Regions from separate parts of the Paenibacillus sp. FSL H8-0282 genome, predicted to be linked through region 3. Evidence: riboswitches for the same ligand, from Rfam matches in the RefSeq annotation. Region 3 holds a riboswitch; each other region holds the start of a gene.
What was found. Region 3 has a riboswitch for cyclic di-GMP ahead of NST94_RS12530 (hypothetical protein). Riboswitches for the same ligand answer to the same signal wherever they lie in the genome.

Region 1 (4,242 bases), 2.5 Mb from region 3:
ACCTACAAAAGTCTTGTGGAGGAAGGTTTCAAATTGCTCTACCTGAATCAGGCGGTTCAGGAGCTCTTTGCGTTCTGTATTATTTAGGGGTGCTGGTGAGCTGGTGGATTCTGCCTGTCTATTTAGCCATTGCAGTTCTTTTTCTTCATGCACATGCCCGAATTCATAGGCGATGGTCTTGGTGTATGCCTGACGCATACGTTGCACGGCATCCCATCCGGTATGCACATCATTCGGCGCATTTTCCCATATAAGCGTGGCAGGCAGTGCGATCAGGTCTTCGCGGGTCAGCCCATAGGTTTCAAGCTCAAGATATTTTGCCATGGGATTCTGATCGCGTACCAGCGGATCAATTTCAGCGGCCATATGGCCATATATACGAATATTGGCGATTAGCTTGGAAGCTCTTACTGCTTTTCTAAGCCATTCGGTGTCTCCCGAGATGCGCGGCTGAGGAGCCGGTTCGCTATCCGGAGTTAGGGGAGGAGGTCCCGAATTTGTAAAAAGCTCGCGATAATTATTTTCTACGGTGGAGGGATCTTTCACAAACTGTTCATATCTTTCTTGAATGTAGCCTAAATTGGGTCCGTAATACTTACTCCAAATGGATTCGTTATAGGGCTCTTTGGCTGCCATGAATACATCCTCCTTAACGGATGAACTCCATACGTGACATTTTGTGTCAACGCTTACTGGAGCTGTGATGATTGCGGTTTCATTTCTCATCTTATTGTGCTACTTTCGGCCACTGTAATCAATTCATTCTTTCGTCCAATACGTTCGCAAAATGGTATGGGTTAGCTTGTTCTAATGAAAAGAAGGGTGTTTCTTCTCATTACCCATTCTAAAGGCCTATTAAAATGATTCTATTATCCTTATTTTTAACTATTAGGTCAGTAAATATTTATTTTGCTAGTACAATTTATTTTATGTAACGGACGAGTATCGTGATAATCGGACAAGATCTTTGAAAAAAAATCTTTTATTTTTCGTTTTTAAAATAGAAAGTAACCAGGAATCGACACACTTTTCCGCTTTCTTTTTGTATAATGTTATTGCAGATAGTAATTTTATAGTTTTTTAAGTAGATCCTTTCGTGAAAAGGGTCCAGTAAAAGGTAAACTTGCCGAAAGGCAGGGGCACAAAGTCGCGGGTCTAAGGTAGAGATACTATGACAGCCGGATTGCCTGGGGACGTAAAATCTTAGGGGGAGATTTTTTGGAAAAGTCCAACCAGGGTAGCAACAGAGAACAGCAGTTTATTGATCTGGATCAAGAGTGGGTACATTTATTATTAGCAGCTAAGAAGGCTGGCATTAAGGCAGATGAAATTCGCCAGTTCTTTCATGAGAAAACTGTGCAGATCGTGCAGTAATACATTAGAGGGGTTACATATCGAAAAAGGGCACAGCGGTTCTTCGCTGTGTCCTTTTTCGATATGATTTAGTAGAAGAGAGGATCGTACCAGATTAGTAGGAAGTATTAATCCTTTTGATCGAGCTTCCATTTCTGATAGTCCAGAAATTCTTTGAATTCGCGTTTGCTAATGCCTGAGTCCATAGCTTCCTGCACCAATCGGAACCATTCCGAATCTAAATGTGATTCCTCTGCATCATTGGGTTCTCCATAGAGTAGGGCATGAATGGATACCTGAAGCGCGTCAGCGATTTTTTCGATAAACTGGATGGATGGATTGGATTGGATGTTTCTCTCCACGTTGCTAAGATACGACTTAGCCACATCTGCTCTGTCCGCAAGCTCAGATAGGGAGAAACCCTTGTCTAGGCGGAGCTGCTGGATACGTTGGCCCATATTCTGTGGCACTATGCTGACGCCCCTCCGTAATTTTTGTTATTAGTATAGCAAATATCAATAAATCGGACAAAGTTTATTGTAAAGAGAAGAGCAGCAATCTGCTTATCCGTGGCCGGATTCAGGATCTGCTGCTCTTCGAGTATTTTATTAAATTACTTTATTGATCTTAGTAGTCTTTTTTCGCACCTTGTTTAGCTACGAAATCCCAAGTCAGTGTTAAGCTATCGCCTTGGAAAATATTTTGATCTTGGTTATTTTCCACAAATTCGAATTGGACGGAGAAGCTGTCGTTGGTACCGGCTTTAATACCGGATGCTTCGGTAAAGAGTTGATCCCAACCTGTATTTTTTACGAGATCCGGATGCTGACTTTTTAAAGCAGCAAGTGTAGTCTCATAAACTACATTTTCAGGAGAGACGATAGGTACTCCTTTATCATTATTTCTAAGGAATTTAACTTTAATGAACTCGGCTAAATCCAGGTAGTTATCTCCTTTAGCATCCGTGATTTGAGTCGATGTATTCAGAATAATAGATCCGATATCCAGCGAACCATCGTTTTTCAATTTGAAGGATTTAGTTACCGTATCACCTGGTTTCAGGTTAGGAATATTAACGATGACAGAAGGGTCGGAGTTCAGATCGAGCGTGCCCGCTGCGAATGTAGCTGTGCTTTGCGCAGTGTCGCTAAAGTATGCGAAGGTTCCTCCGCCGATTAATGATAAACCCAGTGCTGCAGATGCTACGCCAAGACCCAATGTTTTCTTGATACCCATAATAAAATTCCTCCTCAAATTTGTGTTTGAATTTTTTATAAAATTTATATATTGTATCTTCCGGTTCGTAAGCGGAAGTGGACAATCAACTTAGGGCTGTGTTTCTGTTGGGGGCGGTGAGGCTGGCAGTAGGGCAGCATTTTTCTTTTCTAATGCAGCTACAGCCTTCCAAGAGGTATACAGAGCATAGAGCAGAAGCATCAAGCCAGGCACGATCATGAGGACTACACTTCCAGCTTTGGAAACCGCGAAATTCATAGCGTAACCGACATAGGGTACAGTGACCCCGGTATACTGAGCTACAACATTCACAGAACTGGTAGGGTTCATGTCGGGCGCGTCGTTGTTATCGCCTTTAGTGCGATAAACAGCTTCACCAGTAGCGTTATTGACGGTCGCTTCTACAATCCGGTGAGTAATGAGCAGATTATCTTCATTCCTAAAGGTGATGACATCGCCTGGTTTGAAACGATTCATATCCCCTCCGGGTTTTAATGCGACAATTGAGCCTGTCTGAATTCCTGGTTCCATCGATCCTGAGAGTACGGTTTTGATCTCATATCCGAAGAAAGCAGGTTCACCGCCGGAGGCCTTGGATAACACTACGGCTGCCACCAGCAGAATAAAGATCACAAGCATTAAGCTCGATAGGGTATTATTGATAATTTTTTTAATTCGCATCTTATTCTCCACCTTTCTCAGGTTGAGGGTCCGAAGGAGCTTGGGTTGCTACCGGCGGGGTAGTCGTACTGTCTTCCGCCTTTGGCGTCTCTTGTGGAGCCTCTTGCTGAGGGACATCTTTTGGAATTGTGAGCTCTTCGTCAATTTCCGGCTTAACCGGATCAGTGGCTGGGGCTTCAGGTTGTTCTTTATTTGGGGCTTCCGGAGCAGCTTCGCCTGATGTTGGAGGGGTTGCCTCAGCTTTCGCTTTATCCTCGGCTTCTTGTTGCTTTTTCTCCTCAGCCAAACGTTCTTCTTCTTTTTTCGCTTCTTCTTCTTTCTTTGCTTGCTCTTCTTCTAGCCGAGCTTTTTCAAGCTCTTCTAGTTTTTGCTCGCGAGTCTGACTGATCAATTGGAGTTTATCTTGAAGGGTAGTGATACCTGAGGTTGCCGATTCTTTATGGTTAGTCAATTCGGTATTTAGAGCTTCATAAGATGAGGTGAGGTCGCTAGAGATCACGCCGTCTGGTTGAGTGAAGGTAATCAGGAATGGCAGTGGCTGTGGGAACTCTCCTTCGCGTAATTCAAGTTGTCCATAAACATCACTGGTAACTACCGATGCGAATGGAAGACCGACATCGTGTATGGAGGTTAGGTAACTAATAACTCCATTTAAGGAAGCATTCAAGGATTCCGAGATCACACCGCTTTGATTCAGGCTGCTTTGTAAATCTCTGAAAAATTGCTCATCCTTGATTTCTAGACAGTTGGAATCTAGAGAAGTCATATATCCTCCTATCTGGAAGAGTAAGGCTGCTGCTGCACTTAGCTCATTGTGGATTTGGTTCCAAATTTGGCTGTTAGCCGCCAGTTGCTCGTTAACGCTATCTATTTGGGATTGAAGCGCCGCTATTTGCGAAGAAATCTCTTCTGCAGCGACATCAAGCTCTTCCAGCGACATCCCTTCTATTCCCGAAACGTCCGAGTAGTTAG
Region 2 (4,242 bases), 2.2 Mb from region 3:
TCCGCTCGACTTGCATGTATTAGGCACGCCGCCAGCGTTCGTCCTGAGCCAGGATCAAACTCTCCAATTAGTATTGAAAAGAGCGATATGCTCATTTTGAAACATCTGACGAGAAAATTAATTCTCTAGTTTTGGATTTCACTTACGTGATTTCCTACTCACTCGTTGTTCAGTTTTCAAAGATCAAGTTCTCGTTGGCGCCATTTAATGTCTCAGCAGCAACTCTTATAATATATCATGTTGTTTTCAGAAATGCAAGTTTTATTTTTCGAAGCTTTTTATCAGCCTCGTCTGTATCGCCTGTACGCTGTCTAACAACGCTTACCTATAATACCCCAACTATTAATAGAAAAGCAACCCCTAATATAAAAATAAACAACTAGCTAAATAATTAAGCTAGTTGTTTATTTAATAGAGTTATGTTTCTAGCGACGAACTTAATAGTATTTTGCCGCAGTATATTTGCTTGAGGCTTTAATTAAATCGGTTTTCTTATCACTCTTTGAAAGTCCTGCATCCACTGTAGTATCAATGGTAACCCACTTCCCATTAAGCAACACTTCGTTCCAGGCATGATATTGCGTAACGTAGCTTGTATTCCCCATTACCAACTTAGCAGGAACATCTACACTCCGCAGCATTGCGGCAAAAAGAGAAGCGTAATCATAGCAAATCCCTTTTTTAGTAGTCAATGTCTTATCGATGCTTGGAATATAATCAGTAGTTACACTATTAGCAAGAGAGTAATCATATTGTACATTCGCAACTACATAGTTATAGATCGCTTTAACTTTCTCTTCGTCTGTTGTTTTGCCTTGTACTAATTGTTTAGCTTTGACAATCGCTTTATCAGAAGAACTCCATTTCACATTCTGTACGGAGCCCAAATATACGGAATTCGAGTCACTCATGGTTACGTCTACTACTTCGGAATATAACGCTTTGTATTTATTGCCGGTTGTATTCTCCAGAACAGAAACCTTATAAGTCCCATTTCCTTGTTGCAAAGGGAAGTCCTCAGCTTGTCCAGAAGCATACAAGTTATATGTATAGCTGCTGTTATCTTTGGTGATCATGAGTTTGATTCTTTTATCTTTCGGAATATCATAGTTAATACCAATAACACCTTGAGCCACTTTGGATGTAATCAACCAGCTGGCATCTGCACTTGCAGCTTGAGCTGTACTTACCGGAACTGAAGTCATTAGGACGAACAACGCCACCAGCATAAAATAAACCTTTTTCACGGATAAAACTCCTTTCGGTAGCTGGCTGCCATCCTTTCGGGAAGGCCCTTTAGCTTTGCGTCCCTACCTTTCGATAGGTTTGCCGTTATCGTATAAGCTCTATCTGTTCTAGCTTTACTAGATATAATTGATAGAATCCATTTGAAACAAACAAAAAAAGCCTCTTCATTCGGTAGCTGGCTGCCATCCTTTCGGGAAAAGGCCCTTTAGCTTTGCGTCCCTACCTTTCGGAAGGTTTGCCGTTATCGTGTTTAGCTTTCATAGTATAATACTATCATATTTATAGTTGTGAACAAGACCTAATTTACTAGATTACCCATTATTTTATAAATATCTCCCGGTATTTGTGTTTTCTTGTCATTCACTATTCTCCTTTTGTTAATTTGGCATGAACAATCAGACGATGCGTTGGATTCACTAGCGGATCACATGTAATCAGAGTAAGAATCTTATCCTTGTCATTCCCGTCAAGAACGGAGACATCACTCGGATCTACAACAGAAATATCGTATACCTCATAGTTAAACACCTGATCACTAGTCTTTACCGTGATAACATCCCCCACAACAACCTCATTCAATCTGTTAAACAAACGACCCGTAGTTCGAGCCCGATGCGCCGCGATTGCAGCATTCCCGATCTCTCCAAGGGGTGCCGTTTCTTTCATATGGGCTGCAGCATGTTTCATATTAGCTTTTGTAGCCCCTTCTAATACAGGCAGCTTCAAATCAATCTTATCGATTTCAATTAGTGCGATTACTTTGCCACCGACTTCAATCTCCGGTTCAGGCTTTTCTGTCTCTTGGGGTTGGGGCTGTGCTTGGGCATCCAGAACCGATTCCTCTGCTAACAGCTGAGTAACTTCAGCATACCTGCTCCTCAGATCTGACTGGGGAGTACTATCGGCAGTGCTTAGTTCAGCCGTTTCTAATAACTTCTCCTGCTGCCTGTCGTTGTACCATTCGTTAGCTGTCGGATATAACATGATAAGTATCCCAGCCAGTATGAGTAGATAGGAGAATTTACGCAATGTTATTCGCCTCCGTATATTGTTTCTATGGTTATATACAAATCAAGCAGAAAAAGCTACTTGCCTTTAAGCATAGCAACTCCTTCTGCCTGAAATTAATGTTTAAAATACCCATTTACGACTTCCAAAGAAATTGATGATCACCGTGATAAAGGTAACCAGCACCTTGGAGATCAAGACTTGAATACCTAGTTTGTCTGTCAACAGATGCATTAGCAGCAGTGATATTCCGAGCACTACCAGATTCAGCACGATAAACTTGACCAGCTGCACGCGGTCGAAGCCTTCTTTATTCCCCCGGTTGCGATCACGAAAGGTTACTTTTTTATTCAAAATAAAGCTATTCGCCGTGCCTGCACTATAGGAGATCACCTGCGCCAATGCGTATACCATCCCTAGTGAATTCAACAATGTAAAAATCACAAAATCAATAAGCGTATTGAGCAAACCTACGGCATTAAATTTGAGGAACTGTATGAATGCAGCGCGCAAGTTCTTATCTAACATCATTGTGGTCCTTCCGGCGGTCCAGTTGTTCTTCGTTCTGGTAGCCTTTAGTCTCACTAACAATATATAGCGGTCTATCTTTAGACTCGTCATAAATCCGTCCGATATACTCCCCAATCACACCCAACAGCATCAGAACGATACCATTAAAGAGCAGATTAACGCCTACAATGGAAGCCCAGCCCGGAACCGTCCAGGAGGTAAAAAATATCTTTTGAAACAAGACGAAAAATAAATAGAGAAAGCTAGAGAATGAAAGGAAGAATCCAATATACGTAGCAATCTTAAGCGGCTTATGTGAAAAAGAGGTGATGCCATCTAACGCAAAACGAATCATTTTCTTCAGCGGATATTTGGTTTCTCCGGCAAAACGTTCTTCCCGTTCATATTCCACCATAGTCTGCTTGAAGCCAACCCAGCTCACCAAACCTCTGACATAGCGGTTCTTTTCTTTAAGTCCCCGCAGGACATCACATACCTTACGGTCAATAAGACGGAAATCGCCTGTATCCGTTGGAATATCCACACTTGTCATACTGCTGAGCAGGCGGTAAAAAAGCTTCGCGGTGACCTTTTTGAACATCGTTTCTCCGTGGCGCTTCAGGCGTTTCGCATATACAACGTCGTAGCCCTCTTTCCACTTCTCGATCATTTGCAAAATGACCTCCGGAGGATCCTGAAGATCAGCGTCAATAACAACAACCGCTTGACCTTCGGCATAGTCCATGCCAGCTGTAATCGCTACCTGATGTCCGAAATTACGCGAGAAGTCAATCAGCTTGACATGCTCGTCTCGTTCACAGATCTCCCGAATCATCTGGGCGGAACGATCACGACTGCCGTCATTGACGAAGACCAGCTCATAAGTATCGCCGCACTCGTCCATTACTTTTTTCAAACGTTCATAAGTATGGCTAATTACTTGCTCCTCATTGAACATGGGTACAATCACACTATATCTGGCTTTCACCTTTATTCCTCCTACAAGCTTTTTGGAGCGTTACATCCATCTACACTTCATAATAACGCTGCATGCATAAACTTATTTTATAGATTTTTATTAAATCCTAGAAAACCCAAGTAGGGAACCAACGCAGCATATCTTTCACGTAATCTCCACTGACCTGCATCCCTGACAGTACCGGGTAGAAAGCGATAAAGAGCAGCAAAGCAACAGCTACATAGACATACTGTACGTAACGGGCCTCAGGGAATTTAGTATCCAGCAACTTCATTATATATACAATACCAAGAATCATAAATGGCACCATAGCAAAATAATGGTAAATAAATGTTTCTCTTGGGACAAGCATCCACGGAACATATTGCGAGAAGAAGGCAATCCAGATCATGTAGAGATTCTTATCTTTACGTTTCAGCGTAATCCACAGTGTTGCCAACATTGCAAAAATACCCGTCCACCAGATAAGAGGATTCCCCATAGTCACTATACTGCTG
Region 3 (4,242 bases):
TTCGGACATTAATGGATGAAATAACAGCACAACAAGCGGGAATTCAACTCCAAGGAATTGGCGTAGGATCAGCAGGGCAAATGGATTGGGAGGCGGGACGTGTCCGTTCCGCTTCGGAGCTTATCCCTGGCTATGCTGGCACAGCTTTGAAGGATTTGCTTCAGACACAGTTTCATCTTCCGGTAATCGTTGATAATGACGTGAATGTATTAGCATTAACAGAGAAATATTTAGGCTCAGGCAAAGAGGTAAAAGACTTTATCTGTCTTGCCCTTGGTACGGGCGTGGGTGGAGCGATAGTCGTAGACGGCCATCTTGTCCACGGTTCTTGGGGTGGGGCTGGAGAGTTAGGCCATATGTCTGTAGATTTCAAAGGGCCTGCATGCATTTGTGGTGGAACAGGCTGCTTGGAGCAGTATGCTTCAGGCACAAGTATCGCACGTCGCATGCGCGACAAGCTTTTATTACATAACCAGTCCCCAGAGAACGTAGACTCACGGGAAGTGATAGCGAGATGGCGGGCAGGTGACTCTCTGGCTACAGCGTTAATGGAAGACACGATTGCTGCGCTCGGATCCGCGATTGCTTCATTAATCCATATTTTTAACCCTAAAGTCATCGTCATTGGCGGTGGAGTTGCTGAAGCAGGCGAACTTTTGTTTGAAGGCATTAGAAGGGAAGTAAAGGGCAGAGTAATGCCATCGATGCTGGAAAATGTTCGTATTGAAGCAGCCTATCATGGTAATTTATGTGGAATGATCGGTGCGGGGCTGCAGATGTGGGAGTATAGTCCCGATAAAGTAAAGAGAGCAGAGCTATAAGGGTCTATTCACCATCTATCTGTATAGAAAGTCATGGGGAGCAATACGTAGAAGCGAGTTTAATTGTACATCGTACAACTATATTTCTCGAATCCCTCCAGCCGATGGATGTAAGTGTATTTTGTACAGCTATTTTCTTGATTTACAGCCTTAGTGGTGGCTTCTCGTGTTTTTAGTTGTAGAAAATGCAACTAAAGTCAAAATGATTGCATTTGCCTACGAAATAACTGTATAGAATACATTTATTCTATTTCTCAGATTCCCCTGAGATCCGGTGTAATTGGCGAATTCTCCTCTATCATCTGCTCAAGCACCCTGCCAGGCAGCGTTTCTCCGATTATTGGAGAATTGTTGTCTGGTTGTCTTTTTATAGATTACTTTTTTTTGTCTGAAAATTACCTATTTTAAATGATGGGCTTTTTATAATCACCTTAAAAATGGAATATATAGAACATATTAATTCTAAAGTATTATATTCCGCTAATAGTATAGTCCTACCTATGTATATTTATTTGGAAACCGAGTTTGGAAACAAAGGCAAATTCGTACGAAAGTCGGAGACGCAAAGCCACGGGTCTAATTCATCCCACGAAGGGATGTTACGACAGCCGGGCCGCTCAAGGCACTTGGTTTTTTTGCGTGCCTAAAAATCCCCCTGAAGGAGAGAAAAGAATGAGGTTCAGAAGTAGAGTGAGGACCCCGAGGAATAGGCTGATGCTGCTCACGGTTATGTGTATGTTTGTGAATTTGTTTGCCGGAGTAGTTGAAGCTGATATAGCTTCGGCAGCGGGGAGTGATCCAGGTCGAACAGATTATAGTGTGTTCGGTGATCAGATTGTATGGATGGAAAAGGATGCAAAAGGAATCAAACAGGTACATACCCTAAATCAGACTAGCGGAGCAGCTAAAATACTCACCTCCAGTTCTTCTGCTAAAGATGCACCTGCAGTTGGTGGAGGTTTTGTGGTGTGGGCTGATAAAAGTAGTGAAGAAGAATCTTCACTGAACTGGGATATTTATAGTTCCAACATTTCTATTGGATCTCCTACCAAGCTCAACCAAACGTCAGGACAATACGGCAATCCATCAACAGATGGAGTGGGCGTAGTCTGGTATGAGCGTACACATTATGGAAATATGATCTATCATGGTTTGGCCTCGGGTGTAGAAGCGGAACTGGGTGAGGGAAGATTTCCGGTCCTAGCTAATGGCATAGTAGTTTATAAAAATGCTCGGAGCGGAGGACTTAGCATGCTCAATTTGAGCAGCGGAGCCACACGTTCCATAGTCAGGCTGGGTGGAGCGAATTTTGTAGATTGGTTCGTGTTCAATGGTAGCCACGTGCTTTGGAAGCAAAAAAATGGAGCTTCAGAGAGCAAATACGTCTTGATGTCCATCAAGGATTTTACTTTATCGCCTATGGATCTTACTGCAATGAATATTTCTAACACGGATTATGCTTTTATGGCGATAGGTGCAGGACAAGCGGTCTTTCAGGTAGAGGTAAATGGTGCTCCTGTTTTGAAGAACGTTAATCTTTTATCACGGAGTGTTACTTCTCTTCCCGCACTCCCTTCAGGCGCGAAGCTTATAGGAATTAGTGGAGAGAAACTTCTTTATAGCATTAATGACCAATACATAGAAGCAGTACAGTTGGATGTAGATTAGGGGCCGGGTTCAACTCCAACTCCGAGTCCTAATCCTAATCCTGACCCAGACTCGAATTCAAATTCAAATTCAAGCGGGAATTCAGGTTCAAACATTTCAGTTCCAACACCAACGGGTCCTAAAGACAGTAAGGTGTTTGGAGATAAAGGCGGCATTTTGACTGCGGCAAATGGTTTGGCTCGTTTAGAAATTTCAGCAGGGACATTTCCTGAGAATACAACAGTAAGTTTGGTTCAAGTAGAAGAAAGTAAGACTCAAACGGTTATCGATAATAAAGGAATTAAACTACGTAAAGAAAGTTCTAGTTGGCAAGTGGAGGCCAGCTCAACCTTTAAACTTCCAGCGTTACTGGCTATTGGATATGCAAAGGAAACTCCTTGGACTACGAACCGAGAGAAGCTCGGAATCTATCAATATGATACTGCATTAGGAACTTGGAGCTACTATGGCGGGGTTACTAACCTGGAAGACGATTTCGTCCGAAGCGCAATTACGGAATCTGGAATCTATTCGGTGATGCTACGGGAAAGAAGCTTTACTGATATGACAAGCCACTGGGCTCGGCAAGAGGTTGAAGTGCTGGCATCAAGAGGAATTGCGGATGGAATGACTAGTACTGATTATGCACCAAAAGCCACACTGACCCGTGCTCAATTTACGAAACTGCTAGCAGCTGCGCTCCAAATCAAGCCGATCCTTCCCGCTGCTCCAACCTTTCGTGATGTTTCAGCGCAGAATTGGTCTTATGGATGGGTAGAGGCTGCTGCTGCTGGAATTGTGAAAGGGGACGGGGGTCTCTTCCGTGGAAATGATCCTCTGACTCGAGAACAGATGATGGTTATGCTAATTCGTGCTATCGAAGTGCGAACGGGAGTTGAAGCTGACGCATCTGGAATGAATAAAATACAAGCTGAATTGGCACGGTTTAAGGATAGTAATGGCATCAGCAGCTGGGCAAAAAACTCTGTCGCAGCAGCGATTTATAATAAGTTAGTACAAGGTGACGGGTTGTATCTGTATCCTAAGCATTCCTCTACAAGAGCCGAGGCTGCGATCATTGTCTATAAACTGTTGGCTGAGCTAGAGCTACTCTAATCATAATGAACGGGAGAATAAAGATGATCATTAGAACTGTAAAAAGGAAATGGCGTCGCGGAAATATGAAATTATGTATCCATCTTATGTTTGCTTTTCTGTTAGTTGTTTCATATATCCCAGTATTTCCAGCGTTGGATAATTTGACTTCGAAGGCATATGCAGCAACAAATATGCGAATTGAACCTAGCGAGATTAACCCTGAAAAGGGGGAAATGAGCAATATCATTTTTAGCTTTAATGCTGCGGATGATGGTCAAGAAGAGCATGAGACCAATATTAATCTTTGTAGTCCACAAGCAAATGGATCGTCACCTGTATTAGCAAAGCTAATTAAAAGCGGTGTCTATAAGACGAAAAACAATAAAGGTGAGTACATCGTTCATAATGTAGATTGGGACGGGAAGATTGGAGGTGTCCCGCTGGAAGAAGGGCGGTATGCGATTTGTATCTCTCCATCTACTTATAACGGAGTAGGGGTCTTTTATGGCCAAATGGCTAGTTTCGAAATTCTGGGCGGTGAGGCAGCGATTGCACCAACCGAGCTGGATATTAAACCAGCCGCGTCAGGAAACGCCTCTATCATCTCAGGCTCAGCTGCAACAGGAACCACGCTGGATCTAGAGTTATATTACCCCGCTGAGGGAGATCGGTGAAA

Region 1: linked by a shared signal. The riboswitch ahead of NST94_RS01885 (anti-repressor SinI family protein) and the one ahead of NST94_RS12530 (hypothetical protein) in region 3 are both predicted to bind cyclic di-GMP.
Region 2: linked by a shared signal. The riboswitch ahead of NST94_RS03210 (transglutaminase-like domain-containing protein) and the one ahead of NST94_RS12530 (hypothetical protein) in region 3 are both predicted to bind cyclic di-GMP.

Annotation. Positions count from the first base shown of each region.
Region 1 covers NZ_CP150146.1:431,740-435,981, forward strand. Annotated here, with positions in the region: gene NST94_RS01880 (2-oxoglutarate dehydrogenase E1 component) at 1-636, opposite strand, end outside; cyclic di-GMP riboswitch class I at 1,107-1,191, shown strand; gene NST94_RS01885 (anti-repressor SinI family protein) at 1,219-1,374, shown strand; gene NST94_RS01890 (helix-turn-helix domain-containing protein) at 1,482-1,811, opposite strand; gene NST94_RS01895 (TasA family protein) at 1,981-2,589, opposite strand; gene NST94_RS01900 (signal peptidase I) at 2,680-3,270, opposite strand; gene NST94_RS01905 (hypothetical protein) at 3,272-4,242, opposite strand, start outside.
Region 2 covers NZ_CP150146.1:731,605-735,846, reverse strand. Annotated here, with positions in the region: rRNA gene NST94_RS03215 (16S ribosomal RNA) at 1-70, opposite strand, end outside; gene NST94_RS03210 (transglutaminase-like domain-containing protein) at 438-1,247, opposite strand; cyclic di-GMP riboswitch class I at 1,261-1,341, opposite strand; cyclic di-GMP riboswitch class I at 1,416-1,498, opposite strand; gene NST94_RS03205 (class D sortase) at 1,612-2,277, opposite strand; gene NST94_RS03200 (GtrA family protein) at 2,380-2,787, opposite strand; gene NST94_RS03195 (glycosyltransferase family 2 protein) at 2,774-3,754, opposite strand; gene NST94_RS03190 (phospholipid carrier-dependent glycosyltransferase) at 3,852-4,242, opposite strand, start outside.
Region 3 covers NZ_CP150146.1:2,883,142-2,887,383, forward strand. Annotated here, with positions in the region: gene NST94_RS12525 (ROK family protein) at 1-821, shown strand, start outside; cyclic di-GMP riboswitch class I at 1,348-1,442, shown strand; gene NST94_RS12530 (hypothetical protein) at 1,551-2,489, shown strand; gene NST94_RS12535 (S-layer homology domain-containing protein) at 2,664-3,584, shown strand; gene NST94_RS12540 (hypothetical protein) at 3,608-4,240, shown strand; gene NST94_RS12545 (DUF6531 domain-containing protein) at 4,237-4,242, shown strand, end outside.